Regions from separate parts of the Peribacillus sp. NJ11 genome, predicted to be linked through region 2. Evidence: a T-box and tRNA genes for the amino acid it is inferred to sense, from the RefSeq annotation. Region 2 holds a T-box; the other holds one or more tRNA genes.

Region 1 (16,068 bases), 1.0 Mb from region 2:
ATGGAAAGACGGTTTCGGCTGTCACTTATAGATGGGCCCGCGGCGCATTAGCTAGTTGGTGAGGTAATGGCTCACCAAGGCGACGATGCGTAGCCGACCTGAGAGGGTGATCGGCCACACTGGGACTGAGACACGGCCCAGACTCCTACGGGAGGCAGCAGTAGGGAATCTTCCGCAATGGACGAAAGTCTGACGGAGCAACGCCGCGTGAACGAAGAAGGCCTTCGGGTCGTAAAGTTCTGTTGTTAGGGAAGAACAAGTACCAGAGTAACTGCTGGTACCTTGACGGTACCTAACCAGAAAGCCACGGCTAACTACGTGCCAGCAGCCGCGGTAATACGTAGGTGGCAAGCGTTGTCCGGAATTATTGGGCGTAAAGCGCGCGCAGGTGGTTCCTTAAGTCTGATGTGAAAGCCCACGGCTCAACCGTGGAGGGTCATTGGAAACTGGGGAACTTGAGTACAGAAGAGGAAAGTGGAATTCCAAGTGTAGCGGTGAAATGCGTAGAGATTTGGAGGAACACCAGTGGCGAAGGCGACTTTCTGGTCTGTAACTGACACTGAGGCGCGAAAGCGTGGGGAGCAAACAGGATTAGATACCCTGGTAGTCCACGCCGTAAACGATGAGTGCTAAGTGTTAGAGGGTTTCCGCCCTTTAGTGCTGCAGCTAACGCATTAAGCACTCCGCCTGGGGAGTACGGCCGCAAGGCTGAAACTCAAAGGAATTGACGGGGGCCCGCACAAGCGGTGGAGCATGTGGTTTAATTCGAAGCAACGCGAAGAACCTTACCAGGTCTTGACATCCTCTGACAACCCTAGAGATAGGGCTTTCCCCTTCGGGGGACAGAGTGACAGGTGGTGCATGGTTGTCGTCAGCTCGTGTCGTGAGATGTTGGGTTAAGTCCCGCAACGAGCGCAACCCTTGATCTTAGTTGCCAGCATTCAGTTGGGCACTCTAAGGTGACTGCCGGTGACAAACCGGAGGAAGGTGGGGATGACGTCAAATCATCATGCCCCTTATGACCTGGGCTACACACGTGCTACAATGGATGGTACAAAGGGCTGCAAACCTGCGAAGGTAAGCGAATCCCATAAAGCCATTCTCAGTTCGGATTGTAGGCTGCAACTCGCCTACATGAAGCCGGAATCGCTAGTAATCGCGGATCAGCATGCCGCGGTGAATACGTTCCCGGGCCTTGTACACACCGCCCGTCACACCACGAGAGTTTGTAACACCCGAAGTCGGTGAGGTAACCTTTATGGAGCCAGCCGCCTAAGGTGGGACAGATGATTGGGGTGAAGTCGTAACAAGGTAGCCGTATCGGAAGGTGCGGCTGGATCACCTCCTTTCTAAGGATAATTACGAGAGCGCTTTTGTTTTGTTCAGTTTTGAATGAGTAATTCATTCAAATAGGGAAGAAAAGCATCACGATGTGATGGATTCTTTCTGCTTTGTTCCTTGAAAACTAGATAATAGATAGAAGGCAATTAATTTTTTTCAAAGCATCTGTAAGATCTTTTTAACGGTTAAGTTAGAAAGGGCGCACGGTGGATGCCTTGGCACTAGGAGCCGATGAAGGACGGGACTAACACCGATATGCTTCGGGGAGCTGTAAGTAAGCTTTGATCCGGAGATTTCCGAATGGGGAAACCCACTGTTCGTAATGGAACAGTATCTTTACCTGAATACATAGGGTACTGAAGGCAGACCCGGGGAACTGAAACATCTAAGTACCCGGAGGAAGAGAAAGCAAATGCGATTTCCTGAGTAGCGGCGAGCGAAACGGAATTAGCCCAAACCAAGAGGCTTGCCTCTTGGGGTTGTAGGACACTCAACATGGAGTTACAAAGGAACGGGGTAAATGAAGTGATCTGGAAAGGTCCGTCAAAGAAGGTAAAAACCCTGTAGTTGAAACTTCGTTCCCTCCTGAGTGGATCCTGAGTACGGCGGGACACGAGAAATCCCGTCGGAAGCAGGGAGGACCATCTCCCAAGGCTAAATACTCCCTAGTGACCGATAGTGAACCAGTACCGTGAGGGAAAGGTGAAAAGCACCCCGGAAGGGGAGTGAAATAGATCCTGAAACCGTGTGCCTACAAGTAGTCAAAGCCCGTTAATGGGTAATGGCGTGCCTTTTGTAGAATGAACCGGCGAGTTACGATTTCATGCGAGGTTAAGTTGATAAGACGGAGCCGCAGCGAAAGCGAGTCTGAATAGGGCGAATGAGTATGAGGTCGTAGACCCGAAACCAGGTGATCTACCCATGTCCAGGGTGAAGTTCAGGTAACACTGAATGGAGGCCCGAACCCACGCACGTTGAAAAGTGCGGGGATGAGGTGTGGGTAGCGGAGAAATTCCAATCGAACCTGGAGATAGCTGGTTCTCTCCGAAATAGCTTTAGGGCTAGCCTCAAGATGAGAGTATTGGAGGTAGAGCACTGATTGGACTAGGGGCCCCCAACGGGTTACCGAATTCAGTCAAACTCCGAATGCCAAATACTTATTCTTGGGAGTCAGACTGCGAGTGATAAGATCCGTAGTCGAAAGGGAAACAGCCCAGACCACCAGCTAAGGTCCCAAAGTATACGTTAAGTGGAAAAGGATGTGGAGTTGCTTAGACAACCAGGATGTTGGCTCAGAAGCAGCCACCATTTAAAGAGTGCGTAATAGCTCACTGGTCGAGTGACTCCGCGCCGAAAATGTACCGGGGCTAAACGTATCACCGAAGCTGTGGATTGACACCATTAGGTGTCGATGGTAGGAGAGCGTTCTAAGGGCGTTGAAGTCAGACCGGAAGGACTGGTGGAGCGCTTAGAAGTGAGAATGCCGGTATGAGTAGCGAAAGAAGGGTGAGAATCCCTTCCACCGAATGCCTAAGGTTTCCTGAGGAAGGCTCGTCCGCTCAGGGTTAGTCGGGACCTAAGCCGAGGCCGAAAGGCGTAGGCGATGGACAACAGGTTGATATTCCTGTACCACCTATACATCGTTTGAACGATGGGGGGACGCAGAAGGATAGGGTAAGCGCGCTGTTGGATATGCGCGTCCAAGCAGTTAGGCCGGAAACGAGGCAAATCCCGTTTCCATTAAGGCGGAGCTGTGATGGCGAGGGAAATATAGTACCGAAGTTCCTGATTCCACGCTGCCAAGAAAAGCCTCTAGTGAGATGTAAGGTGCCCGTACCGCAAACCGACACAGGTAGGCGAGGAGAGAATCCTAAGGTGTGCGAGAGAACTCTCGTTAAGGAACTCGGCAAAATGACCCCGTAACTTCGGGAGAAGGGGTGCTTTTTAGGGTGAATAGCCCGGAAAAGCCGCAGTGAATAGGCCCAGGCGACTGTTTAGCAAAAACACAGGTCTCTGCGAAGCCGCAAGGCGAAGTATAGGGGCTGACACCTGCCCGGTGCTGGAAGGTTAAGGGGAGAGGTTAGCGCAAGCGAAGCTTTGAACCGAAGCCCCAGTAAACGGCGGCCGTAACTATAACGGTCCTAAGGTAGCGAAATTCCTTGTCGGGTAAGTTCCGACCCGCACGAAAGGTGTAACGATCTGGGCACTGTCTCAACGAGAGACTCGGTGAAATTATAGTACCTGTGAAGATGCAGGTTACCCGCGACAGGACGGAAAGACCCCGTGGAGCTTTACTGCAGCCTGATATTGAATTTTGGTACAGCTTGTACAGGATAGGTAGGAGCCTGAGAAGCCGGAGCGCTAGCTTCGGTGGAGGCGTTGGTGGGATACTACCCTGGCTGTATTGAAATTCTAACCCGCGCCCCTTATCGGGGTGGGAGACAGTGTCAGGTGGGCAGTTTGACTGGGGCGGTCGCCTCCTAAAGAGTAACGGAGGCGCCCAAAGGTTCCCTCAGAATGGTTGGAAATCATTCGTAGAGTGTAAAGGCACAAGGGAGCTTGACTGCGAGACCTACAAGTCGAGCAGGGACGAAAGTCGGGCTTAGTGATCCGGTGGTTCCGCATGGAAGGGCCATCGCTCAACGGATAAAAGCTACCCCGGGGATAACAGGCTTATCTCCCCCAAGAGTCCACATCGACGGGGAGGTTTGGCACCTCGATGTCGGCTCATCGCATCCTGGGGCTGTAGTCGGTCCCAAGGGTTGGGCTGTTCGCCCATTAAAGCGGTACGCGAGCTGGGTTCAGAACGTCGTGAGACAGTTCGGTCCCTATCCGTCGCGGGCGCAGGAAATTTGAGAGGAGCTGTCCTTAGTACGAGAGGACCGGGATGGACGCACCGCTGGTGTACCAGTTGTCTTGCCAAAGGCATAGCTGGGTAGCTACGTGCGGACGGGATAAGTGCTGAAAGCATCTAAGCATGAAGCCCCCCTCAAGATGAGATTTCCCATGGCGCAAGCTAGTAAGATCCCTGAAAGATGATCAGGTTGATAGGTCAGAGGTGGAAGCGTGGCGACATGTGGAGCTGACTGATACTAATAGATCGAGGACTTAACCAACGCTTTAAAAAAATGAAATACCTTCTTATTATCTAGTTTTGAAGGAATGAAAATTTCTTCTTGCATTTTTTCGAAAAGACGTTATAATAATATATGTCTTAAAAAAAATGTTAACATTGTTTGGTGACGATAGCGAAGAGGTCACACCCGTTCCCATTCCGAACACGGCAGTTAAGCTCTTCAGCGCCGATGGTAGTTGGGGGTTTCCCCCTGTGAGAGTAGGACGTCGCCAAGCAGGTTTCATATGGAGGATTAGCTCAGCTGGGAGAGCATCTGCCTTACAAGCAGAGGGTCGGCGGTTCGATCCCGTCATCCTCCACCATTTTACACCTGCCGGTGTAGCTCAACTGGTAGAGCAACTGACTTGTAATCAGTAGGTTGGGGGTTCAAGTCCTCTTGCCGGCACCATATTTTGAAATAGTACAAGCACGAGCCATTAGCTCAGTTGGTAGAGCATCTGACTTTTAATCAGAGGGTCGAAGGTTCGAATCCTTCATGGCTCACCATTTTATATGCGGGTGTGGCGGAATTGGCAGACGCACCAGACTTAGGATCTGGCGCCGCAAGGCGTGGGGGTTCAAGTCCCTTCACCCGCATCTTTCATGCGGAAGTAGTTCAGTGGTAGAATACAACCTTGCCAAGGTTGGGGTCGCGGGTTCGAATCCCGTCTTCCGCTCCACTTTTCGTATGTGCCGGGGTGGCGGAACTGGCAGACGCACAGGACTTAAAATCCTGCGGTAGGTGACTACCGTACCGGTTCGATTCCGGTCCTCGGCACCATCTTAATATGCGCCCGTAGCTCAATTGGATAGAGCATCTGACTACGAATCAGAAGGTTGTAGGTTCGACTCCCGCCGGGCGCACCATGTTTTTATTGCGGGAAGTAGCTCAGCTTGGTAGAGCACTTGGTTTGGGACCAAGGGGTCGCAGGTTCGAATCCTGTCTTCCCGACCACGTGATTTTTAATGAATGGGGCCTTAGCTCAGCTGGGAGAGCGCCTGCCTTGCACGCAGGAGGTCAGCGGTTCGATCCCGCTAGGCTCCACCATTTTTCAATCAGATACTTATATTATATTGGCGGTGTAGCTCAGCTGGCTAGAGCGTACGGTTCATACCCGTGAGGTCGGGGGTTCGATCCCCTCCGCCGCTACCAATAAATATAAGGACCTTTAGCTCAGCTGGTTAGAGCAGACGGCTCATAACCGTCCGGTCGTAGGTTCGAGTCCTACAAGGTCCACCATATGCATTTTTTAAAGCCGTGGAGGTATACCCAAGTTCGGCTGAAGGGATCGGTCTTGAAAACCGACAGGGGAGTCAAATCCCGCGGGGGTTCGAATCCCTCTACCTCCTCCATTTTTTTAAAAAGCAGCAAGTTGTTTTGAAACAACCTTACATAGAGGAAGCGAAAAAACAATATACACGAAAACTTGATGCAAATCGTTTCATTATTACCGTCGCGGGGTGGAGCAGTCCGGTAGCTCGTCGGGCTCATAACCCGAAGGTCGCAGGTTCAAATCCTGTCCCCGCAATTATTAGGTCCCGTGGTGTAGCGGTTAACATGCCTGCCTGTCACGCAGGAGATCGCGGGTTCGATTCCCGTCGGGACCGCCATTTTTTAAATTTAATACAAATGTGGCTCAGTAGCTCAGTCGGTAGAGCAAAGGACTGAAAATCCTTGTGTCGGCGGTTCGATTCCGTCCTGAGCCACCATATCTTTCATATTACGGCGGTTGTGGCGAAGTGGTTAACGCACCTGATTGTGGTTCAGGCATTCGTGGGTTCGATTCCCATCAGTCGCCCCATTTCGCGGGTGTAGTTTAGTGGTAAAACCTCAGCCTTCCAAGCTGATGATGAGGGTTCGATTCCCTTCACCCGCTCCAAATATGGGCCTATAGCTCAGCTGGTTAGAGCGCACGCCTGATAAGCGTGAGGTCGATGGTTCGAGTCCATTTAGGCCCACCATATTCATATTGTTCCGCAGTAGCTCAGTGGTAGAGCATTCGGCTGTTAACCGAACGGTCGTAGGTTCGAGTCCTACCTGCGGAGCCATGGGGAAGTACTCAAGAGGCTGAAGAGGCGCCCCTGCTAAGGGTGTAGGTCGCGCGAGCGGCGCGAGGGTTCAAATCCCTCCTTCTCCGCCATTTGGCCCGTTGGTCAAGCGGTTAAGACACCGCCCTTTCACGGCGGTAACACGGGTTCGAATCCCGTACGGGTCATAACAAAAAAGGAAGCATACATTCATGTATGCTTCTTTTTTTCATTTCTTTTCATTGATATAAGTATCTTTTTGTTTATAAGGAATGTTTCCAAGCTGGGAATCGATATTTTCTTCATCTAATGTATCTTCATATTCCTTTTGCTTTTTGTTCGGTATATCCACCCTATTTTTTCCCCTTCGATATCATTTGCTGCAAATCCTTCATAGTCTTCTGGAAATCCATCCGTTTCATCTTCGGTTTTATAAAGATCATTATAATTGTCATGATCGCCGGTGTAATCAGATGGCGTTTCGGATGTACCGAATTTGGCGACTTCACCAAAGCTATCCTCTTTATCCACTATTTCATTTCCATGACGATTTTCAAAATGATCACCCTTGGATGGAATCAATATATCCTCTTCCACTGGTCGGTCTTGTGTAGTAGGCCGTTCTGGGGCATGCTCGACACAGTAAAGAGTGCTTGGGATCGCTTCAAGCCTATCGATGGGGATTTCTATATCACAGGTTTTACAATGGCCATACGTACCCTCATCTATGGCATTCAATGCTTCTTCGATTTTCTCCATTTCAGATTGTGCATGCTCGTCCAGTGCTTGGTTCCGTTCCATCTCGAATAATTCTGTTCCTAGGTCAGCAGGATGATTATCATAGGATGATAATTCCCCTACGGATTCAGTCTGGCTTTTATCCAGAACGGATTGTTCATCATTTTGAATCCTGTTTCCAAGCTCATCTTTTTCTTGAAGCAGTTCTTTTTTGAATTTTTGCATTTGCTGTTTGGTTGCCATATCCGTTTCACTCCTTCTAAAGTCCATATCTCATTTTATATTGGTAAGATGGTTGTATTATCTATTACCCGAATCGTAGTATAGGGAAACAAAATGGAACGGAAGATAGAAAAAAGGACTGAGCGGATGAGCTCAGTCCTTGGAGATCATATTAGATAGCTGATGAATAATCCAATGGCCATGAGTAAGCCAAAGAAGGTGTTCGTCTGGGCCGTGGCTTTCATTGCTGGCACCATGGTGATTGGCTGCGTTTTACCTACGAAGCCTTTGATTGCGGCCATGGCTTTCGGGATGCTTAGGAAGGCAAGGAGAATCCACGCTGTTACGTTTCCGGTAAGGACTAACCCAACCAGCCATAGATAAGAGAAGGCAAACATGATTGCCATGAATTTCAGGGCGTTTTTCCTGCCCATCACTACAGGCATGGTTTTGCGGCCATGTGCCTTATCCCCATCATGGTCACGGAGGTTATTGGATAAGTTGATCAACCCGACCAATATTCCACTTGGAATGGCAATTAAGATGGCTGTTGAGGAAACATGACCGGTTTGAATGAAAAAGGCGATCAGGATTATCAAAAAGCCCATGAACAATCCCGAAAAAAGTTCCCCGAATGGTGTATATGAAATGGGTAGGGGACCGCCTGTATAAAGATAGCCGACAAGCATGCAAACCAGTCCTACTGCAGCAAGCCACCAAGATGATGCGGCACAGATATAGATTCCGATTATGAGTGCGATGGCATACATGCCAAGGGCCAAGGTCATGATGAGTTTGGGGGTCATCCCATGACGGACGATTCCGCCACCGATGCCTACGGATTCCTCCGTATCCAAGCCTCGCTTGAAATCATAGTATTCATTGAATAAATTGGTTGCAGCTTGAATCAGGATACTTGCAATCATCATGGCAGCGAATAGTAACCAATTCACTCCATCATCCAAAAGTGCAATCATAGTTCCAAGTAAGACCGGGACAAAAGCTGCGGTTAGTGTATGTGGACGAATTAACTCCCACCAAATCTTCCAGGTCCGTTTAAGGGGAAGTCCGTCGTATTCTGTTTGCATTATTTCTCTCCTCAAAATCATTATTGGTTCTCTCGAAATTATAACAAATATTGAAATGTTGCACAAAAGGTTATCCTAATAAGGATAGGAAAATTAGGTAAGGGTGTCAATTGATTTCGTGGACGATTCTCTTCCAAAATAAAGGATATTTCTCTTCATTCGCTAAGATTCATATAATAAGGAAAAAAGCAGGCATGAATCGCTCGGTATAGGGGCGTTTTATTGACATGAGGTTGAATGGAGGTGTATCTTTAAATAGGTTAAAAAGCTTTTAAAATGTACATTTGGGGGGATTTTTTTGGCTATCTCAGAAGAAACTGGGCAGTTTCAGGGACTGGCTTCAGCTATACAAAAGGCGAAGGACTTGAATGATCAAGTTCTATTCAGTCATATTAAGAAAGTTAATTGCACGAACCCCCTTTCATTTTATCAAGCTGGAAGAGAACGGTACGCGGGTGAACGCTTTTTCTGGGAGGACCCTGCAAAGGAAATAACCATCACCGGCTTAGGCAATGTTAAGAAACTCAAAGCGGCATCGAATGCCGAACGTTATAGAGAAGTCGAAAAGAGCTGGATCAAACTGCAGAATACTGCTGTCAAAACAGGATTGACTGATGTAGAAGCGACCGGTCCTTTACTGTTTGGGGGCTTTTCTTTTGATTATGAAACTAACAGTACGCTCCTTTGGAATCAATTCGGGGACAACCTGTTTTATATACCTGCCTTCATGCTATCAATAGTGGGGAAACAAGCTTACTTAACGACAAACTTACTTTGTTCGCCTGATGATTCAGAAAAACTCTTCATAGATATGATAAATGAACGGGAAGCTTTCCTTTTCGAAAGCTTGGATGACACTGGATTGGGTCACAATTCCCTGGTTAAGCAGAGGGAAGTCAAACCTGACGAATGGAAACGGACGGTCGCTGAGGCTGTTCAGGAAATCAAGACGACAGATCTCGACAAAATCGTTTTGGCGAGGGAGCTTCGACTGGTTTTTGAGCGTTCCATCGATTCAGGGAAAGTGCTTGAACAATTGATTGCTGAGCAGCCATTAAGCTATATTTTCAGTTTGGAAGCTGGTGGTGACTGTTTTGTCGGTGCCACTCCTGAACGTTTAATTAAGAAACAGGGAAATGAAGTATTTTCTACCTGTCTTGCTGGATCGATGGGGCGAGGGAAAGATGAGGAAGAAGATGTTTGTCTTGGTGATGAATTGCTTCATGACCAAAAGAATTTACAAGAGCACCAATATGTCGTGTCGATGATATCGAATGCCTTTGATTCTGTATGCGAAAAGGTAATTGTTCCGGCCGAACCGAAACTTATGAAAAACCGTCATATCCAGCATTTATATACACCGGTCCGCGGAATATCCAAGGAAGGTGTCACGATTTTTGAATTCGTCGAGAAACTACATCCTACACCGGCTATGGGCGGACTTCCAAAAGAAAAGGCCGTTGTCCGAATCCGGGAAATGGAAGGTCTTGAACGCGGCTTTTATGCGGGTCCTTTAGGCTGGGTGGATACGTATGGAAATGGGGAATTCGCTGTAGGGATACGATCTGCGCTTATACAGAACAATGAGGCATCGCTTTTTGCTGGATGCGGCGTAGTTGAGGATTCGACTCCCGAAAGTGAATTCCGGGAAACGGGGATTAAATTCAATCCGATGTTAAGTGCTTTAGGAGGAAATCTTAATGAATGACCGAGATGCATTGACAGCATATGCTGCTTCATTTGTCGATGAGCTGGCACAAAATGAGATGAAGCATGTGGTGGTGAGCCCGGGTTCACGATCCACACCCCTAGCTTTGTTGCTAGTGGAACACCCTGATATCGAAGTTCATATTAATGTGGATGAGCGTTCGGCTGCTTTTTTTGCCCTTGGTTTGGCTAAGGCCTTAAAGGAACCTGTCGGACTTCTTTGTACGTCCGGTACAGCCGCTGCAAACTTTTATCCAGCCGTCATTGAGGCTTTTTATTCAAGGGTGCCGCTTATTGTACTTACCGCTGATCGTCCACATGAATTGCGTGATGTCGGCGCCCCACAGGCAATCGATCAGATTCATCTTTATGGTAGACAAGTAAAATGGTTTGTCGAAATGGCACTACCTGAAAGCACGGATGAGATGATGCGGTATGCAAGAACGGTCGGTGCAAGGGCAGTGGCTACAGCGGCAAGTGAACCTGCAGGGCCTGTACATTTGAATTTCCCGCTTCGTGAACCATTGATTCCGGATCTGGAGCAAGCAAAGGAGTATCGGCAAAATAAAATGACGCCTGCAGTGTTGATTGACAGTGGAGAACGGTCATTGTCCGCATCACAAATAGAAGCTGTTGCAACTACTTTGTCACAAGCTAAGCAAGGGTTGATTGTATGTGGCGAATTACCGCATCCAGAGATGAAGGAAGCCATCGTCGCATTAGCGGATAAACTTGCTTTTCCGGTACTCGCTGACCCTCTTTCCCAGTTAAGGAGCGGGAGTCACGGCAAAGACGTCATAATTGATGCGTACGATACGTTTCTGCGCGATGAAGCGGTAAAAGCGGCTTTCAAGCCGGAAGTGATATTGCGTTTCGGGACAATGCCTGTTTCTAAACCCTTATTGTTATTCATGAAAAAACAAAAACAGGCAACCACTTTGGTCGTCGATGGCGGTGCAGGTTGGCGTGAGCCAGCAGGATTGGCAACTAACATGATTTACAGCGAAGAGAAAGATTTCTGCAAGCGTGTTGTTGAAAATATTACTGAGGCCAATGATGATGAATGGCTTGGTTTATGGCAAACCGTCAACGGAGCGACGAAGAATGCCTTAGCCTCCATCAAGGATGAAGGGGAGTTAAGTGAAGGCAAGCTGTTCTCCCTGTTAGCTGATATGATGCCATCGGGATCCACTTTGTTTGTCGGGAATAGTATGCCCATACGTGATTTGGATACATTCTTTTTGAATAATGGAAAGGGAATCAAGACCTTTGCAAACCGAGGGGCGAATGGCATCGATGGTGTCGTTTCCACTGCGCTTGGCGTAAGTACGGTATCGAAAAATACCGTACTGGCAATCGGGGATTTAAGTTTTTTCCATGATATGAATGGCTTGCTTGCGGCTAAACTTCAAAAACAAAACATCACGATATTGTTGATCAATAATGATGGGGGCGGCATTTTCTCCTTCTTGCCACAGGCGAATGAGAGAGAACATTTCGAAACGCTATTCGGGACGCCTCACGGTCTTGATTTTTCCCATGCTGCCCAGCTTTACGGCGGTAAATACAGCAAGGTGCAAAATTGGGATGAGTTAAAGAAGGTATTTACAGAGTCATTTGAAATGCAAGGTCTGAAAATCATTGAAGTACCGACAGAAAGAGAGTCCAATTTACAAAAGCATCGAAATTTGTGGAGTTTTGTTTCCCAGGAAATAAAAATGGTGTTAGACAGGGAAATATCATGAATTTTGTCATCAAGGATGTCAATTATGCTGTTGAAATAACGGGAAATGGAGATCCTCTTGTTCTTTTGCACGGATTTACGGGAAATCGGGATACATGGAAATTCCTCATTCCGCTTTTGCGTGAGCGGTATACCTTGATCATGGTCGATATCATAGGTCATGGCATGTCTGCATCACCAGTTGATCATCGAAGGTATGAGATGGAGCGAGTGGCTGAAGATATCAAGGATATTTTGGATGCGTTACATTTCACGAAAGCCCATATCCTTGGATACTCGATGGGCGGAAGGCTTGGATTGGGATTTGCCTGTTTATATCCTGGGTATGTTGATACATTGATATTGGAAAGCGCTTCACCAGGCCTTTTAACAGAAGAGGAGCGGGAAATCCGAAGGCGAAATGATAGGAAGCTTGCCGAAAGGATTCTTGAAAATGGCATGGAAGCTTTTGTGGATCAATGGGAAAGCATCCCGTTGTTTGAAAGTCAAAAACGGCTGCCGGCCAAAACCAGGTCGGCCATCCGGGAACAGCGGATGGCAAATGTCCCTGCCGGCCTTTACAATAGCCTTCTCGGTATGGGGACCGGCAGTCAAGCTTCTTACTGGGAAGAACTGAAAACCCTTGATTTTCCTGTGCTCCTTGTAACCGGTGATTTCGATCCTAAGTTTTGTGAAATTGCTGCCTCGATGAAAAAAAAGCTGAAGCGGGCTGAATGGAAAATAATAAATGGTGCGGGACATGCGATTCATGTGGAAGATGGAGAAAAGTTTGGTAAAATAATAAGTGAGTTTTTAAAGAGAAATCGAAGGAGGAATTAAGATGACGATACAATGGGAAACAATACGTGAGTATGATGAAATTTTATATGAAAAATATAACGGGATTGCAAAAGTGTCCATCAACCGACCGCATGTACATAATGCATTCACGCCAAAAACGACTGCGGAAATGATTGATGCATTCGCAAGGGCGCGTGATGATTCCAGCATCGGTGTCATTATTTTAACGGGTGTAGGCGGCAAAGCATTCTGTTCAGGCGGAGACCAAAGTGTACGTGGGAATGGCGGATATGTAGGTGAAGATAACATTCCACGTCTAAACGTTCTTGATTTACAACGCTTGATTCGCGTCATTCCAAAACCAGTCGTAGCCATGGTCGCAGGTTATGCAATTGGTGGAGGTAATGTCTTGAATGTGGTTTGTGACTTAACGATTGCTGCTGACAATGCAGTCTTCGGACAAACTGGACCGAATGTTGGAAGCTTTGATGCTGGTTATGGTTCTGGCTACCTGGCACGTATCGTCGGTCATAAAAAGGCACGTGAAATCTGGTACCTATGCCGTCAATACAATGCCCAGGAAGCATTGGATATGGGATTGGTCAACACAGTCGTACCTTTAGACCAATTAGAAGCGGAAACGGTTAAATGGTGTGAAGAAATGCTTGAGAAGAGCCCAACGGCACTTCGTTTCTTGAAAGCGGCAATGAACGCTGATACTGATGGCCTTGCGGGTCTTCAACAATTGGCTGGTGACGCTACACTTTTATACTATACAACAGAAGAAGCAAAAGAAGGCCGCGATGCATTCAAAGAAAAACGCAATCCGGACTTTGGACAATTCCCTCGTTTCCCTTAATGAAACGCGTGAATCGATGAGACTGACAGCTTGGCGGATATTCGCCGGGCTGTTTTCTATATCCAAATGGAGGAGGCTAAGCAAACATGGCAGAAGAAAAGTTGCCGAACTGGCTGAAAAATCGGGCGCATCTTTCACCAGATCGTCCGGCAATTGAGTTTGAAGGTCATACGTATAGCTTTCTTGAACTGCATACATTATCGGAGAAGATGGCTGGCAAGCTTTCTAACATTGGTCTGAGGGCTGGCGATTCATGCGCGGTTTTACTCCGTAATCATATTGATGGTGTTGTCGCTATCCACGCACTATTTTATCTTGGTGTGAAGATTGTGATGCTGAATAATAAGTTAACGGCAAAAGAGTTGTCCTGGCAGATTGAAGATAGTGAGACCGTTTATCTGGTTTCGGAAGGTACCTTCACCGACAAACTCTCGGATATTGGCGGTATTCTCCCTGATTTAAACCTTCACTTAATGGAAGAATTGCCGGATGAGGGCAAGGCAGAGATACTTCAAGAGTTTTACCTTGAGGATACCGCTACGATCATGTATACATCAGGTACGACAGGAAATCCAAAAGGTGTGATCCAAACCTTCGGCAATCATTGGTGGAGTGCCGTCGGGTCGGTTCTGAACCTTGGATTGCATGAGGAGGATTCTTGGTATTGCGCGGTTCCGATCTTTCATATTAGCGGCTTATCCATCCTGATGAAAAATGTGATTTATGGCATGAAGGTCGTTTTGGCGGAACGGTTCGATGAACGGGAAGCAAACCGGAGCATTCAGGAAAATGGCGTGACGATCATTTCGGTCGTGACGGCGATGCTGAATAGGATGGTGCAGGATTTGAAGGGAACTGGCTATCCGGAAACCTTTCGCTGTTTCCTGTTGGGCGGCGGCCCTGCACCCGTTCATTTACTTGAATCATGTAAGGAGAAGGGGATTCCCGTCTATCAGTCTTATGGGATGACCGAAACGTCTTCACAGATTGTGACACTGGCACCGGAGTATAGTATGACAAAAATCGGATCAGCGGGAAAACCTTTATTCCCTTCGCAATTACGTATAGAGAAAGACGGCAATATGTGTGAACCGGGGGAAGCGGGTGAAATCGTGGTTTCAGGTCCAAATGTGACAAAAGGCTATTTCAATCGGATGGATGCTACACAGCAGGCCATTACCGATGGATGGCTTTATACTGGGGACCTTGGTTATCTCGATGAGGAAGGCTTTTTGTATGTGCTTGACCGACGCTCGGATTTAATCATATCCGGCGGTGAAAATGTCTATCCGGCCGAGATTGAAAATGTCCTTAGTAAGCATCCGGATGTATTCGAAGCGGGAGTGACGGGGACTGACGATGAAAAATGGGGACAGGTTCCACTCGCTTTTGTCGTTTTAAACCAAGGTGCAGAGCTTAGTGAGAGCGAACTGCTGGAGTATTGCAGGGAATCCTTGGCGGCCTATAAAATTCCCCGGAACGTGATTTTTTGCCAGGAGCTTCCGCGTAATGGCGCGAGCAAGCTTCTGAGAAGGGAACTGAAGAAGGGAATGGGGGAATGGCAATGATGTTATCCTCCATTTCACTAAAGCTCATTAAGGCCCCATTAAAGCGGCCATTTAAGACGCATCTCGAAACGGTAAGCGACCGGGAAGTGATAATTGTCGAAGCCATGGATGAAGATGGATTGATTGGATACGGGGAAGCGGTGCCATTTGCAAGTCCTTGGTATACCGAGGAAACGATCAAAACATGCTTTCATATGTTGGAGGACTTCTTAATACCGCTGACATTGGCAAGTCAGATCAAGCATCCTGATGAGCTGCCGAACTTATGGAGCGGAATCAGACGGAATGCGATGGCGAAGTCAGCTTTAGAGCAGGCAATTCTTGATCTATATGCGAAGCAGAAAGAAGTCTATCTCGGTCGGCTGTTTGGCGGCGAACGAAGTGAAGTGCCCGCTGGTGTTGTCGTTGCTTCCAATGATATTGAAGACGCGCTGCGCCAGATTGAGGATTTTTCCGGATCTGGTTATCAGCGATATAAGATAAAAATCAATCCTCAAAATGATCTGGAGTTTTTATCGGAAATCCGTCGGGCCTATCCCGATATTCCGCTAATGGCAGATGCCAATTCAGCGTACACTCTTGATGACATCCCACACCTTCAGAAGCTTGATGTGTTTAATCTGATGATGATTGAGCAGCCGCTGGGACATGACGACATTGTTGAGCATGCCATTTTACAGAAACAGCTGCAGACACCCATTTGCCTTGATGAAAGCATAAATTCCTTTCATGATGCCAAAAGTGCTCTGTCGCTCGGAAGCTGTGGGGTGATCAACATTAAGATGGCAAAAGTCGGCGGCTGGACGGAAGCTGTCAAAATACATGATCTATGCCTGGGAAATGATGTGCCCGTTTGGTGCGGGGGCATGATTGAATTT
Region 2 (16,068 bases):
ATACCGATGCCAAAAACCTTGTTTCCACCTTTCACGTACGAAGGTATTGAAAGGGTCAATATGGATGCCTTCATACAAATCGGCATTGAACTTGGGTATCCACTTATCGTTAAGGAAGCATACGGTTCTTTTGGGGAACAAGTATATTTGATCCAAACAGAGGATGAGTTACTAAAGACCATCCGCAATCTTGGCCACAAACCATTTATCATTCAGGAATTCATCGAACATAGTAAAGGACGGGATATTCGTGTGAATGTCGTCGGCAATCAAGTCATAGCAGCGATGCAACGCCATTCCGAGAACGACTTCCGAGCTAATATGACTGCCGGTGGTCAGGCTGCCCCCTATACACCCACTAGGGAAGAAGCACAACTTGCCATCCGTTGTGCGGAGATACTAGGTGCCGACTTCGCTGGCGTCGATTTGTTGTTCGGTAAAGAGGGTCCGCTTTTGTGCGAAGTGAATTCGAATTCGCATTTACTAAATATTTATGAATGTACTGGCATCAACATTGCTGATAGCATGTTCGATTATATCTTGAACAAATTAGGAAAGGGAAGTGCATCTGATGAAAAAACAAGCAGGTTGGTTGATTTATAACCGTGAGGATGCCGTGAAAAATCAAGGATACATAGATTGGATGCTTGACGAAGCCAGTAAGCTTGATCTTGATTTACACTTTTACCATCGGGAAGACCTTAGAATCGGTCATCGTTCCAACGAATTGTACGTGGAACATACAGCTCAGCCAATCGTATTGCCAGACTTTGCTATCGTCCGGGCCATCGATCCTTTTCTAACAAGGCAACTGGAGCAAATGGGGATTGCCTGCTTTAACTCCTCATTCGTATCGGAAATCGCTAATGACAAAGCAAGGACGCATCAATATTTGTCCTCGATGGGAATTCCAATGGCCGATACCATATATTGCAACGGAAAGCCGAATGCCGATGACATGGAGTTCCCTTTCATTGCTAAAGAAACACGTGGCCGCGGCGGGAAACAAGTGTATTTAATCGAGCATGCCGATGATTTGGCCGAACTGAATGACGGAAATTGGATTGTCCAAAAACCCGGCTTATTCGGAAAGGATATCCGCGTTTTTGTAGTTGGTAAAAAAGTGAAGGCTGCTGTACTTAGGGAATCCGCTTCAAGTTTCAAGGCAAATTATACGCTAGGGGGATCGGCTTCCATATATGAGCTGACCGCTTCCGATTTAGCCCTTGTAGAAAGAGTTATCGAAGCGTTTGATTTCGGTCTGGTCGGGATCGATTTCATATTTGCCGAGGATGGCAGCCTCATGCTCAACGAAATCGAGGATGTCGTCGGCAGCCGGACATTAAGTGCACTAAGTGACATCAATATCGTATCGGAGTACCTTACATTCATAAAAGATAGTCTATCCTCCTAACGGAACATTTGATTTTCGAATCAATGTCGTCCAACACAAAAAAGGATGAACCGGCATATTAGCTGGTTCATCCTTTTGTTTTACAGTTGTTTCAGTTCGCTGATCCTGTGGATCACAGAGTCGCGTTTTTCGCTATAGTCTTTTTCTTTGGCACGTTCTTCTTCAATGACGCTTGCCGGCGCCTTTTTAACGAAGCCCTCATTGCCTAATTTTTTCTGTACGCGTTCAACTTCTTTATTAAGTTTGTCGAGTTCTTTTTCAAGACGTTTCACTTCTTCGTCGATATTGATCAGCCCTGTCAGCGGAAGGATTAGTTCTACGCCAGTTACGACAGCTGTCATGGCTTGAGCAGGTTCTTCGACTTCGATACCGATCGTCAATTGTTCAGGATTACAGAAACGCTCGATATAACTGCTGTTTTTCTGTAACGTTTCTAAGATGGACTCATCTTTCGCTTTTAAAATCAAATTGATTTTTTTGCTTAGCGGCGTGTTCACCTCAGCACGGATATTACGGACGGAGCGGATGATTTCAACAAGCAGCTTCATTTCCTCGGCTGCAGCTGTATCTGTCAATCCTTCATTCACTTCCGGCCAAGCGGCAACAGTGATCGACTCACCTTCATGCGGAAGGTTCTGCCAGATTTCTTCGGTAATGAATGGCATGAACGGGTGCAACAATCTCATCGTATTATCCAGTACATAAGCCAAGATCGAGCGCGTCGTTTTCTTAGCCGCTTCATCTTCGCCATATAACGGAAGCTTCGCCATTTCAATATACCAGTCACAGAAATCATCCCAAATGAAGTTGTAAAGCACACGGCCGACTTCACCGAACTCATAACGGTCAGCGAGTCTTGTCACGTTTGAAATCGTTTCGTTCAAACGTGTCAAAATCCATTTATCGGCTACAGATTTTTCACCGCTTAAATCGATTTCGTCATACGTCATGCCATTCATGTTCATTAATGCAAAACGGGATGCGTTCCAAATTTTGTTGGAGAAGTTCCAAACCGCTTCCACTTTTTCCGTGCTGTAACGAAGGTCCTGACCTGGTGAGCTGCCCGTTGATAAGAAGTAACGCAGCGAATCGGCACCGTATTGATCGATGACATCCATCGGATCGACACCGTTACCAAGCGATTTACTCATCTTGCGTCCTTGTTCGTCACGAACAAGACCGTGAATCAGTACATCTTCAAATGGACGTTCGCCCGTGAACTCAAGTGCTTGGAAAATCATCCGTGAAACCCAGAAGAAAATGATATCATAGCCCGTCACTAGCGCTCCTGTTGGGTAGTATCGTTTGAAATCGACGCTGTCTTTGTCAGGCCAACCCATAGTCGAGAACGGCCATAAAGCCGAGCTGAACCATGTATCCAGAACGTCTGTATCCTGTTCCCAGTTTTCAGCATCCGCAGGCTCCTCATGTCCTACATACACTTCACCTGTTTCTTTATGGTACCAGGCTGGAATGCGGTGACCCCACCAAAGCTGACGGGAAATGCACCAGTCGCGGATATTTTCCATCCAATGGAGATACGTTTTTTCGAAACGATCCGGTACGAAATGAACTTTTTCCTCATCGGATCCTTTTTGAAGATCAACGGATGCATCAGCTAGAGGCTGCATTTTTACGAACCATTGAGTCGATAGATATGGTTCAACAACAGCACCGCTTCTCTCTGAATGACCGACTGAGTGAAGGTGATCTTCGATTTTGAATAGTACTCCTTCTTCCTGAAGGTCTTTGACGATTTGTTTACGGCATTCAAAACGGTCCATGCCTTCATATTTACCGGCCTTTTCATTCATTGAGCCATCTTCATGCATGACAAGGATGCGCTCCAAATCGTGACGGTTCCCGATTTCGAAGTCATTCGGATCATGAGCAGGAGTAATTTTAACCGCGCCTGAACCGAATTCCATATCGACATAGTCATCACCGACAATCGGGATTTCCCGGCCTGTAATTGGCAAGCGAACCTTTTTGCCGATCAAGTGTTTATACCGATCATCTTCAGGATGTACAGCAACCGCAGTATCGCCAAGCATCGTTTCCGGACGGGTGGTGGCTATTTCAATTTCACCTGATCCGTCAACTAACGGATATTTCAAATGGTAAAATGCGCCCTGTACATCTTTGTAAATAACCTCGATATCGGATAACGCCGTTTTCGTTGATGGATCCCAGTTGATGATGTATTCACCGCGATAAATCAAGTCCTTCTTATAAAGCGAAACGAACACTTCGCGCACTGCTTTTGAAAGCCCTTCATCAAGAGTGAAGCGTTCACGGGTATAATCAAGTCCAAGACCCAGCTTTGACCATTGTTCACGGATATGGCTCGCGTATTGCTCTTTCCATTTCCATGTCTCTTCCACGAACTTTTCACGTCCAAGGTCATAACGGCTCACGCCTTCCGCACGAAGTTTCTGTTCAACTTTCGCTTGAGTGGCGATACCGGCATGATCCATGCCCGGCAACCATAAAACATCATAGCCTTGCATCCTTTTCATGCGTGTCAATATATCTTGAAGTGTCGTATCCCATGCGTGGCCTAGATGCAGCTTACCAGTCACGTTCGGCGGGGGGATGACAATCGTATATGGTTCTTTTTTATCGTCACCCGTCGTTTCGAAAAACTTCCCATCAAGCCACCATTTGTAGCGGCCTTTCTCTATCGTCTGCGGATCATATTTAGTCGGCATTGAAATTTGGTTCTCTTCCATGTCATTTCCTCCTTATTTAGGCATAAAAAAAACTTCCATCATCACAAAAGGACGAAGGAAGTTGTTCGCGGTGCCACCTTTTTTCCGAAAAAGTAAAAAATCTCTTTCGGCTCTCAAATCGGATAACGGCTCTTCACCGGCCTTCGCTACTTAAGATCTTTCACGAAAACTGCTCGCGGACGACTTCGGATGCTGCTGCCTGGAAACCTCGCACCAATTGGTTTCCTCTCTGAAAAGTGCATTTCATCTTACTATTTCCGGTCTTTGCATTGATTTATATTCATATGTAAAATCATTGAATGCATATAGTATATAGTACAAAAAATATGGGGCTCCAGTCAATCATCTTTTCGCTTTCTTTCTTTAGGAAACATTCCATTACATGCATTCGATCCCGCTGCCCGGCCATTTTCTTTATTTTATCCTCCAGGAACAGTGAATGTGACGGTTTTTTCACCTTTTCCACTACCAGCCCATAGAATATAAGAAGCCCTAAAAAGGAAGGTAATAATATGAAGCGAAGATATACCCCCTATACTTTACCGCCATGGATGAAAAAATTCAGGGGTGTTTGCCAGCAGTTCATCATCCCCTTTGTCGTATTCCAAGGATTGCGTACGCTGATCTTCCCTACTTTCTTCGATATGCTCCTGCTAATCGCCTTTATTTTCTTGGCCATGTCTTTGTATTTCGAATGGATTTAATTATTCCCTTACAGCAAAAAAATATACATGACTGGAGATTATCCAATCATGTATATTTAGCTTGGGGGTGATTGCTCTTCTTTGGCAGCCTCGGCAGCCGCCTTTTTCTTCTGTTCGATCTCTTCGATTTTCATCACCATATACTCAATATTCTTCAGGAGCCAAAATTGCCGCTGCAGTTGAGTAACATTATCAAGCTCTGAACGATGTCCCCTGCCATCGGAATAACCCTTCACTAATTCCAAAGCTGATCCGGGGAAAGCCAGATAACTTTGCATGAGCAGCAATTCTTCTTCTTTCAACGGAAAATAACGAAAATAGTTATATAGCCAGTCGACGCAGTCATCGCATTGGACAGGATAGGTCCTGGCCGACTTAACGAGAAATGGCAGTAAATCGAAATGAGGCGGTGCCGTATTCGAATTCTCAAAATTGATGAAGTAGCCATATCCGCGTTCGTCATAAACGAAATGCTTCAAAGAGACCTTTCCGTGCGTGACAACGGTTCGAACCTTTTCACTTTCCTTCGTTTTTTCATACCAAGTTTCAAACTTCTTGATCGAGTACTTCATTGCCTGTGAAATATCAGTGTAGAAAGAACAAACCGTCATTTCGACTGGAGACATATACCACTTCTTTTCACAGCTGACAATATACTCATCCATAAAGTCCTTCTCATTATTCCAGGCATCAAGCGTCCGCTCATAATGGGCTTCCCGTTCCTCTGGATCCACCTGTATTTCCCTAACGGACAGCGTATGCATCCGGGCAAGCTCCCTGAACATTTGCTTATGCTTTTCAACGCGCTCCCCGTCCCCTTCATTATTCAACCAGGGCATCAGGTAATACAAACGTCCATTATGAAGAACGGCGTAACGCTGATCCATCGTTTGATAAATGGGAACGATCCGGTTATAGCCGCGATGGTACAGTTTTTGAACATTTTTTATAAAATCAATGCCGTTATGCGGTAAAATCGATTTCAAGGCAAATGTACCGCGATCAGTGTATACTTTTTTTACACGCCCGAAATCTTCAATGTATTGTACATACATGGCATATTCCTTCAAGACGGTTTCCGTGTCAAGATCCCGATTAGCAGGCTGCTGATTCTCGTTTTCCCTCACGAGACTCACTCACTTTCTCTAAAAAAACTCAACCCGATTCCTCTAGTCACCAAAGTCCAGTGGCCAATCAGGCTGCTCTAACGCCGTTCAACAACTTTATCCTAGTAAAAAACAGGAGCAGACCATATGCTCTGCTCTCTGTCCTGGTCAATTCTTATATGCAACCGCCTTCGGTATATAGATGACTTGCCCTTCATGGACGTTTTGATTCGACTCCAATTCATTGCTGAAAAGTATGGATTGAACCGTAACATCATAACGTTGAGCCAAGTCATCAATCGTTTCCCCTTGCTGGACAATGCAAACCTTCATCCTTACCAGTTCTTCTTCTTGTTTCCGTCCGAATAAATCCATGATGGAAATCTGCTTTTCATCATGATCAGCCGTATCTTTATCATCACGCTCAGCTGCTTGTTTCCTGCCTTTGAAATTTTTGACTTCCTTGGCTGGGGGCGCTGGTCTTTCCCTCTTTTTGAATAAATCGCTTATGGATGAATTGGACTCCTCTTCCTGTTCCACCTTCACATGTTCATTTAGGATAGGTCCCGTTACAACGTCATTTTCTTCCTGCCGGATGACGTCCTCGGTTTCAAGATTTGAAACTGGGCTATCTTGATGAGGCTCTTCTACCACTTCTTCTTTCAAAGTCACTCTAGGAGTCTCCGTCTCCACTATGGAATCCTGCCTGCTTACATCTTCCTCCAGTTTCTCCTCATCCACGAATGACACAGGTACCTCCTCTGTGGAGTCAGGCTGATCACTTATAAAATTCCCTTCTTCCTCTTCAGCTTCAGCATCTTCCTGTCTGTGCACTTCCGTTTCCCACTCCTCCTCTTCAGGATATGGTGAAACGGGAATTTCAAAAACTGGGGCACTATGCTGATCGCTTAAATAGATTGGTTCCTCTTCTTCTTCTTCGTTCGCTTCAGATACTCGCCTTGCCTCTGCAGAAAAAGGCGTGTATAACTCTTCCTCCTGCTCATCACGGAAAACAGGCTGAAAATCCGGGATTGGCGGCACTGCAGCCGCATAAGGAATGTATGACTCGTTTTCCCTATCCGTTTCTTCTCCCTCTGTTTCCCCAACTTCCTGCTCCGTATCGAACCGTTCTTCCACATATGAATCATTATAGATTCCGGTTATCAACAAATCCGCCTGCAATTTCAAACAGTTTAGCTCAGGCAGGGCATAATCAAAGCTTTGAATAGAGACATCGATCTCCTCTAATGAGGCAATCCGATTATTCGGAATCGTTATATCAACCGGAAAACGGTGTGTGAACTCATTAAGTCCATTGGGATGCCTCTCGACCTTTTGAACGGATTTTGGCAAAAAGGTCTGCGAAAACTCCTCTTCCTCACCATTTTGCGAGTCTTTGTATTCACCGCATAAATCTAACGAGCCTCGTATAAAAACATATTGATCACTTTCTTGAATCGTCACATTCGGATCCAGGGAAATGGAATAGAGCTCAGCCACTTCCTGTCCCTTCTGGAACCAAACGGATTCCTCTAAAGAAAATCGTAAATACGATTCATTTTCTTGCGACAAGACAACTCCTCCTTTCAGCTTCAGGAAACGGTACCTATACCATTATCAATCTATGAAGGTAGGAAGATGATTATTCCTTAATTTCATTTGCCGCCATCCACCTTATTTATCCTGAACCACTAAAAAGGAGGAGATTCTACTTTTCCAGGCTAAAATCAATGTAGAATTGGATCAATCGGCCAGAAACCATTTAAATTTGGTCCTAAAACCAGTGTTCGGTCCTATCTCCATTTTATTTCGACCTTCAATCTATTTATTCGTCCTACCTCCCTATTATTTCGTCCTTCAACCTTTTATTCTGTCCTATCTCCCTATTATTTCGGCCTTCAACCTATTATTCTTTCCTATCTCCCTATTAATACGGCCTTCAACCTTATATTCCGTCCTACCACCCTTTTATTCGGCCTTCAACTTTTAATCAGCATTCTGCCGCTTACTGATTGAATTCAAAAAAACAGGCTACCATTCTCCCAAAGTTTTTGGGAAAATGGTAGCCTGTTTAATATTTATGATTGCTTAATTAGCCAGATAGTTTTTTTGCATCATTTTTTTAATTTTGCAAAGGCCTGTTCTGCCGCTTCAATGGTCTTTTCGATATCTTCATCACTATGTGCTGTTGATAGGAATAAACCTTCAAACTGGGATGGCGGCAAGTAGATGCCTTGATTCGCCATTTCCCTATAGTAAGAAGCAAAGAACTCTAAATCGGATGTTTTTGCTGTATCATAATTTACGACTTCTTCATTTGTAAAGAAAAGTCCAATCATGGAACCGGCACGGTTGAATGTATGGGGAACTCCGTATTTTTCCGCTGCTTCTCCAATGCCTTTTTCGAGGATATCACCTTTTCGGGTGAACTCTTCATAAGATTCTGGAGTCAATTGGCTCAGCGTTTCAAGACCAGCCGTCATGGCCAGAGGGTTTCCAGACAATGTTCCCGCTTGATAGATTGTCCCACTCGGGGCGATTTGTTCCATGAATTCGCGCTTTCCTCCGAAAGCTCCGACCGGCAAGCCACCGCCAATTACTTTCCCAAGGCAAGTCAGGTCCGGTACGATGCCAAAATAGCCTTGTGCACAATTATAGCCGACACGGAACCCGGTCATCACTTCGTCAAAGATCAATAGAGCCCCGTATTGGGTCGTCACTTCACGTAAGCCTTCGAGGAAACCTGGCTGTGGCGGAACGACGCCCATGTTCCCCGCAACAGGTTCTACGATGATACAGGCGATGTCTTCGCCAAATTGTTCAAACGCATATTTGGTTGCAGCAAGATCATTATATGGTACGGTAATCGTATTTTTCGCAATGCCTTCCGGTACTCCCGGGCTATCGGGTAAACCTAATGTTGCAACACCGGATCCCGCTTTGATTAGCAATGAATCGCCATGCCCATGATAAGAACCTTCGAATTTCAGGATTTTATCCCGGCCTGTAAAGCCTCGCGCCAATCTTAGGGCACTCATCGTCGCTTCGGTTCCTGAAGATACCATCCGGATCATCTCAATCGAAGGCACCCGTTCAATGACCAACTTAGCCAGTTCATTCTCAATCAGTGTAGAGGTTCCAAAGCTTGTACCTGATTCCGCTACCTTTTTCAATGATTCCACGACACGGTCATTCGTGTGACCCAGGATAAGCGGTCCCCATGAAAGAACATAGTCTATATATTCATTCCCATCGATATCATACATTTTTGAGCCTTTTCCGCGCTCCATGAAAATTGGATCCATGTCCACAGATTTGAAGGCACGTACCGGGCTGTTCACGCCGCCTGGCATCAAGTTTTTTGCTTCGGCAAACGCTTTTTTCGATTTTTCATATGACCGCATGATTCAATCCCCTTTTCCATTACAGGTTTTATTTGTCATCATCCTTGATTATCTTCGTTTATCCAGCGTGCTACCTCTTTTGAAAAATACGTAATGATCAAGTCGGAACCTGCGCGTTTCAAGCCTGTCAGCATTTCCATCACTATCGCTTTTTCATCAATCCAGCCATTTTGGGCAGCTGCCTTAACCATTGAATATTCACCGCTGACATTATAGGAAACAATCGGGAGATTAAAGTTATTCTTAACGTCCCTGATGATGTCCATGTAGGATAGGGCTGGTTTTACGATTAGGAAATCCGCACCTTCAGCAACATCGGATTCAGCTTCACGGAATGCTTCAAGGCGATTCGCGGGATCCATTTGGTAAGTTTTCCTGTCGCCAAATTGTGGTGCACCATTCGCAGCATCACGGAATGGACCGTAAAAAGCCGAGGCATATTTCACTGCATAGGACATGATCGGAATATCTTCATAGCCCGCTTCATCCAGACCTGCACGGATGGCCGCAACGAAACCGTCCATCATATTGGAAGGGGCAATGATATCGGCACCGGCCTCAGCCTGGCTGATTGCCGTTTTGGCAAGAAGGTCAAGAGAAGCGTCATTCAGGATCTTTTCCCCTTCAACGACCCCGCAATGTCCATGGCTTGTATACTCACAAAGGCAGGTATCAGCAATGACAATGACTTCAGGATATTGTTTTTTGATAAAGCGGGTTGCCTCTTGCACAAGTCCGTTATGGTGAAAAGCACCTGTGCCCTGTTCGTCTTTATCATGATCAAAAGGGACACCGAATAAAATGACTGACTTTATGCCCAGACTCACGACTTCATCCATTTCCGCTCCCAGATTATCCATGGATAACTGATAGATACCCGGCATCGAGTTGATTTCATTTTTTACATTTTCACCGTCGATGACGAAAATCGGATAGATCAAATCCTCTTTATGCAATTGTGTTTCACGGACTAAAGCCCTCATGCCAGCACTTGCACGCAAGCGACGGTGGCGATTGAATGGAATGTTTTTCATTTTAAAGTTCCTCCCTTATTATTTCTTTTCACGATGAAGCGTATTAAATCAGCAACCATGGCATCCGTCGTATAAACATCTGGACAAACATCGACGGATAGCCCATGTTTTTCAGCCGTTTTAGCGGCAATCGGTCCGATGCATGCGATGATGATCCGGTCTATGTATGTATCCAACTCACAGCGTTCCATAATCTGCAAAAAATGATGGATCGTCGAAGAACTCGTAAAGGTTATGATGTCGATTTCGTGATTCGTTATAAGTTGCACGAGTTTTTTTTCACTGCTTCGAGGAAGCACGGTATGATAAATAATCACTTCATCACATGATGCTCCACCTTCATTGATTGCCTCCGCAATAACCGCCCTGGCGAGATTTCCTTTTGCCAGCAACACGCGTGACCCGGGATCAAGCAAGGTCATGAACTCCGAAACAAACCCTTCAGCAACAAACTGAGCTGGCACGAAATCCGCCTTATACCCATGCCGTTTCAGGGCCGCTTCCGTTTTGGAGCCGATAACGGCTATTTTCGGAAGCTTTAAAGGCTGTTTACCAAGAAGCTTAAAGAAGAAATCCACCCCATTTTGACTTGTCAGAATGATCCAGTCATAGGTAAGCAACTCACCTAAACGCTGATGAACCTCTTCCATATGATCAGGAAGAGTGAACTCAAGCAATGGCACAAGAAGCGGCGTTCCGCCATTTTTCTCGATCGAATCTTTTAAACCATCTGCCTGCCCTTTCCCTCTCGTGATTAATACCCGATAATCCTTAAGAGGTTGAAAGGGTTTCATTACTGGTCAAGCTCCTCTTTTACGCGATCAATCAATTCTTTACCGCCCATTTCACTAATCTGCTTGGCAGCATCATGCCCAACCGTCACGGGATCTGCCCCCTCGACCATTTCTTTATAAATCACCTTTCCGTCAGGAGAAGCGACCAAAGCCGTCAAGGAAACGGATCCATTATCTTTTGCTACCGCAAATCCGGCAATCGGAACCTGGCATCCGCCTTCCATTTTATCCAAAAAGGCACGTTCCGCTTCAACCGTTCTTTTCGTTTTTTCACAGGTCAATTTCGCAAGTTCTGCCAGCAGATCTTTGTCATCTTCGCGGCATTCAATGGAAAGTGCTCCTTGTCCAACTGCCGGAATGCAAATATCTTCATCTAAGAATTCCGATACGATGTCCTGTTCCCATCCCATTCTTGATAGTCCTGCTGCAGCTAAAATGATAGCATCATAATCTTCCGTTTTCAGCTTATTCAGACGGGTATCGATATTCCCGCGAATCCATTTAATTTCAAGGTCCGGCCTTCTAGCCAAAATTTGAGCGCCACGGCGCAAGCTGCTTGTACCTATGATGGAACCGGGTTTCAGTTCAGAAAGGGTTTCATGGTTCTTGGAAATCAAGGCATCCCGATGGTCCTCCCTCGGTGGTATGCACCCAATCGTCAAGCCTGTAGGAAGCACTGCCGGCATATCTTTCATACTATGTACAGCCATATCAATTTCTTTGTCCAGCATCGCTTGTTCGATTTCTTTAACGAATAAGCCTTTTCCGCCTACCTTGGAAAGCGTTACATCAAGGATTTGGTCACCCTTTGTGACAATTTCCTTCACCTCGAACTCGTATGGAACCCCAAGCTCTTTAAGTTGATCGATAACCCAGTTCGTTTGGGTGATCGCTAATTTACTACGTCTAGAACCGACAATTATTTTTCTCATAGTTTCCTCCTATGTATTCCAAAAGTGGAATGTTGAAAGGCTTCCGAAAAGGAAAAAGTTAATTAACACAATCATGAAAGATCCAATATTCAGAAAGGCTAGCGTCCTTCCATACATTTGTTTCCGAATTTTCAAGTATAAAAATACACTGTATGCGATAAGCAAAATAAATGAGCCGATGATCTTCATATCCAGCCAGGATACCCCAGGCACTTTTATATAAGCCCATTGAATCCCCAAGATAAGTGAGACCACCAATAATGGAACACCTATTACTGCTAGGACATAGGACATTTGCTCGAGCTTAGTTAAATCGCCGAGTCGAAGCAGCCGTTTCCCCCACTTCTTCCGTTTCAACAGATCATATTGAATTAAGTAGAGTAGTGAAAAAACGAAAGAAAGCGTGAATGCCCCATAAGATAGGATGGCAAAAGTGATATGTATGAGCAATAGCTCTGAAACCAGACGCTGTGCAAGCACTTGAGATTCTATCTGAACAGGTGCAAAGGTATGGATGGCCATAACCATGAAACCTAATACATTCGTAAAAAAGACCGTAAAATCGACTCTTAGCAATCGGTTAATGATCAAAGATAACGATATAAGGACCCATGCATAAAAATATAAGCCTTCAAAAATCGTCAATACCGGGAACCTTCCCGTTTTCATTACATACAGAAACAAAAAAATTGTTTGCAGTACCCAAACAATAGAAAGCAACCAGAAGGCGACCTTGTTAGCCTTCTGGTTATTATTAAGGAAGTCAATAAAATATAAAAGCATACTGATGGCATACAACAACACAGTGGCTTCATGCAATCTTGTCATTAGTAATTCCATATCTACCTCATTACTGGACAGGAACTGGATTCAATAGGGATGCCTTGGAACTGTTCCGTTCTTTTTCATCATCCGCAACCAGCTGGTCTTCTATCAATTCCTCTAAATTGAAGATTTTAACGAAATTATTTAATTGCTCTTTTGCATTAGGCTCATCTGCAAGCTCTTTTGCATAAAGAATAGGATCTTTTAGCATTTGGTTGATGATGCTCTTCGTATGCTTGTTCAGAACCTTTTTGTCACGTTCGCTTAAATGCGGAAGCTTTCTTTCGATGCTTTCCATCGTTTCCTTTTGTATCGAAAGGGATTTTTCCCGTAAAGAAGAAATGACTGGCACCACACCAAGCAAATTAATCCATTGATTGAAATCCACAATTTCAGATTCAATCATCAATTCTATTTTCTCGGCAGCTTTTTTACGTTCTTCGATATTGGCTTGCACGATCCCTTCAAGATCGTCAATGTCATACAGGAATACATTTTCCAGCTCGCCCAATGTTGGATCGAGGTCACGCGGCACTGCGATATCGACCATGAAAATAGGACGGCCTTTACGAAGCTTATTCACGAATGACATCATTTCTTTTGTTACGAGAAGATCTTTTGATCCAGTGGAAGTGATCAGGATATCAGCTTCCACTAAAGCGCATTGCAGCTCTTGAAGCTGTTTTGCTGTACCATTGAATCTTTCCGCCAGGTCGACCGCTTTCTGAAAGGTGCGGTTAATGACTGTGATGCTGTCGGCTCCATTACTATGAAGATTTTGAATGGCTAGCTCACCCATCTTACCGGCCCCAAGAATCAAGACATTCTTGCCGTTCAGGCCTCCAAAGATTTTTTTTGCAAGCTCGACTGCCGCATAGCTGACGGAAACGGCATTGGTATTGATTTCGGTTTCCGAATGAGCTTTTTTAGCCAATGTAAGGGCTTGCTTGAAGAGATGGTTAAAAACGGTACCGATCGTATCTTCCTTCTGCCCTAACAGATAGCTTGAACGTACTTGTCCCAAAATCTGAGTTTCTCCCAGTATCATGGAATTCAAGCCGCAGGTAACAGAAAATAAATGCTCGACAGCCCCATCGCCTTCATATATGAAGAGATATTTAGAAAATTCTTCTTTATCGATATTAAACCATTCCGAAAGAAATTCCTTTATATAATACCTGCTTGTATGAAGCTGGTCACCGACCGCATATATCTCCGTTCTGTTACATGTTGAAATAATAATATTTTCCAAGATGCTTTTTTTATTTTTAAGAGCTTTCATTGCCTCGGCAAGTTCGGCTTCGCTGAACGATAGTTTTTCCCGAATTTCTACAGGGGCAGTTTTGTAATTAATACCAACCGCTAGAATATGCATCCTTTTGTTTTGCACCCCCAAAATTTTTCATGTAAATTTATTATACCATGTACTAAAATTGATTCACGCAAATAATATGAACAGTTTATGAAAACGTATGCTACCATGAAAAGACAGCCAAAACGCCTGATTGCTACAAAAGGTGTCTAAGCGGGATTTGTAAGTTACATACATATTTCGACATTGTGTACAAAAGTACCATATCAAAAATGGCAAAAAACTTCAAGTAATCGAATTGGATAGGAGGATAAAATGAAAACGCAGCGTATTTTCCCTGGAATCGTTTTAATCGGTTTCGGACTCTATTTTTTTCTTGAACATTCCCAAATGGAGATCTTTCCAGGCTTTTTTAGCTGGCCCACTTTATTATGTATAGTTGGTGCCGCCTTCTTGATTCAGGCTTATAGCGGTAATGAATATGAGTCCATCCTGCCTGGCGTCATCTTACTGGGGTTCGGGGCCCACTTCCACATTGTCGAGAACCTGGATATTTGGCCGGACAATATAGGTATCTTTATTTTAATCATCTCGCTGGGATTTATTCTTCGTGCACGTAAAACAAATTCTGGAATGTTTCACGGGATGGTAATACTCATCATCTCGATCCTTTTCTTGTTCTATGATAAAATCACAACGTCTTTCGGGATTGTTGAAACAAGCACGGCGAACATCGAAAGGTTTTGGCCATTTGCCTTGATGGCGATCGGCATTTTCTTTTTGGTTCGAAAAAAGTGAATATGGACCGATTCGCATTTTATGTGAATTCCATAATGAAAAAGGGTATTCCAGATGCGGAATACCCTTTTCTTTTACATATATTTCTTAAGGACGCCCCATGCTTGTTCCTTACCTTCTCCTGTTTCCCCTGAGAAAAGAAGCAATTCATCTTCTCTTTCCATATTCAACGTTTGGCGCGTGATCTTCAAGTGCTTCTGCCATTTGCCCTTTGGGATTTTATCCGCTTTGGTGGCAATGACGATCCTGGGCAGATCATAATGCTTCAGGAATTCATACATTGCGATATCATCCTTAGTCGGAGGATGACGCAAATCGACGATCAGAAGCGCAGCGCGGAGCTGATCACGGGAAGTGAAGTACGTTTCGATCATCCTTCCCCAAGCATCGCGCTCCGTTTTTGATACCTTTGCATAACCATAACCCGGTACATCCACAAAATGGAGTGCTTCATTTATGATATAAAAATTCAAGGTCTGCGTCTTACCCGGTTTAGAGGATGTCCGCGCCAAGTTTTTTCGATTGATCATTTTGTTGATGAAACTGGATTTCCCAACGTTGGAACGGCCTGCCAAGGCAAATTCCGGTATTGGAGTATTGGGATATTGTTCAGGCTTCACAGCACTGATGACAATATCTGAACTTGTTACTTTCATTCGTTCACACCTACCAATGCATGCTCAAGGACTTCATCGACGTGTGAAACTGGAACAAATGTTAATGCTTTACGGACACTTTCCGGGATATCATCAATATCCTTTTCGTTATTTTGCGGGATGATGATTTTCGTAAGTCCTGCGCGATGGGCCGCTAAAGATTTTTCTTTAAGCCCGCCGATCGGAAGAACCCGTCCGCGTAATGTAATTTCGCCTGTCATGCCTACCTCTTTTCTGATCGGCCTATTAGTTAGGGCCGATATTAACGCTGTTGCAATCGTGATGCCTGCAGATGGGCCATCTTTAGGGACGGCACCTTCGGGGACATGAATATGAATATCATATTTTTCATGGAAG

What was found. A T-box is a leader RNA that pairs with one kind of tRNA and senses whether it is charged. The one in region 2 lies ahead of QUF86_RS13725 (valine--tRNA ligase), so its partner is inferred to be a tRNA-Val.
Region 1: it encodes a tRNA-Val, which carries the amino acid that the T-box ahead of QUF86_RS13725 (valine--tRNA ligase) is inferred to sense. The anticodon was not compared.

Annotation. Positions count from the first base shown of each region.
Region 1 covers NZ_JAUCFO010000001.1:1,772,361-1,788,428, forward strand. The annotation lists rRNA gene QUF86_RS08700 (16S ribosomal RNA) at 1-1,349, shown strand, start outside; rRNA gene QUF86_RS08705 (23S ribosomal RNA) at 1,525-4,457, shown strand; rRNA gene rrf (5S ribosomal RNA) at 4,577-4,692, shown strand; tRNA gene QUF86_RS08715 (tRNA-Val) at 4,704-4,779, shown strand; tRNA gene QUF86_RS08720 (tRNA-Thr) at 4,790-4,865, shown strand; tRNA gene QUF86_RS08725 (tRNA-Lys) at 4,888-4,963, shown strand; tRNA gene QUF86_RS08730 (tRNA-Leu) at 4,972-5,053, shown strand; tRNA gene QUF86_RS08735 (tRNA-Gly) at 5,062-5,136, shown strand; tRNA gene QUF86_RS08740 (tRNA-Leu) at 5,149-5,237, shown strand; tRNA gene QUF86_RS08745 (tRNA-Arg) at 5,247-5,323, shown strand; tRNA gene QUF86_RS08750 (tRNA-Pro) at 5,335-5,411, shown strand; tRNA gene QUF86_RS08755 (tRNA-Ala) at 5,429-5,504, shown strand; tRNA gene QUF86_RS08760 (tRNA-Met) at 5,533-5,609, shown strand; tRNA gene QUF86_RS08765 (tRNA-Ile) at 5,620-5,696, shown strand; tRNA gene QUF86_RS08770 (tRNA-Ser) at 5,717-5,809, shown strand; tRNA gene QUF86_RS08775 (tRNA-Met) at 5,912-5,985, shown strand; tRNA gene QUF86_RS08780 (tRNA-Asp) at 5,992-6,067, shown strand; tRNA gene QUF86_RS08785 (tRNA-Phe) at 6,091-6,166, shown strand; tRNA gene QUF86_RS08790 (tRNA-His) at 6,183-6,258, shown strand; tRNA gene QUF86_RS08795 (tRNA-Gly) at 6,263-6,336, shown strand; tRNA gene QUF86_RS08800 (tRNA-Ile) at 6,342-6,418, shown strand; tRNA gene QUF86_RS08805 (tRNA-Asn) at 6,431-6,505, shown strand; tRNA gene QUF86_RS08810 (tRNA-Ser) at 6,507-6,597, shown strand; tRNA gene QUF86_RS08815 (tRNA-Glu) at 6,601-6,672, shown strand; gene QUF86_RS08820 (TraR/DksA C4-type zinc finger protein) at 6,791-7,465, opposite strand; gene QUF86_RS08825 (1,4-dihydroxy-2-naphthoate polyprenyltransferase) at 7,612-8,532, opposite strand; gene QUF86_RS08830 (isochorismate synthase) at 8,831-10,240, shown strand; gene menD (2-succinyl-5-enolpyruvyl-6-hydroxy-3-cyclohexene-1-carboxylic-acid synthase) at 10,233-11,984, shown strand; gene menH (2-succinyl-6-hydroxy-2,4-cyclohexadiene-1-carboxylate synthase) at 11,981-12,802, shown strand; gene menB (1,4-dihydroxy-2-naphthoyl-CoA synthase) at 12,804-13,622, shown strand; gene QUF86_RS08850 (o-succinylbenzoate--CoA ligase) at 13,709-15,190, shown strand; gene menC (o-succinylbenzoate synthase) at 15,187-16,068, shown strand, end outside.
Region 2 covers NZ_JAUCFO010000001.1:2,773,138-2,789,205, reverse strand. The annotation lists gene QUF86_RS13735 (ATP-grasp domain-containing protein) at 1-603, shown strand, start outside; gene QUF86_RS13730 (ATP-grasp domain-containing protein) at 572-1,414, shown strand; gene QUF86_RS13725 (valine--tRNA ligase) at 1,495-4,146, opposite strand; T-box leader at 4,191-4,420, opposite strand; gene QUF86_RS13720 (hypothetical protein) at 4,659-4,850, shown strand; gene ysxE (spore coat protein YsxE) at 4,907-5,977, opposite strand; gene QUF86_RS13710 (LysM peptidoglycan-binding domain-containing protein) at 6,125-7,528, opposite strand; gene hemL (glutamate-1-semialdehyde 2,1-aminomutase) at 8,071-9,360, opposite strand; gene hemB (porphobilinogen synthase) at 9,399-10,394, opposite strand; gene QUF86_RS13695 (uroporphyrinogen-III synthase) at 10,391-11,188, opposite strand; gene hemC (hydroxymethylbilane synthase) at 11,188-12,120, opposite strand; gene QUF86_RS13685 (cytochrome C assembly family protein) at 12,130-12,960, opposite strand; gene hemA (glutamyl-tRNA reductase) at 12,971-14,320, opposite strand; gene QUF86_RS13675 (LiaI-LiaF-like domain-containing protein) at 14,573-15,055, shown strand; gene yihA (ribosome biogenesis GTP-binding protein YihA/YsxC) at 15,130-15,711, opposite strand; gene lon (endopeptidase La) at 15,708-16,068, opposite strand, start outside.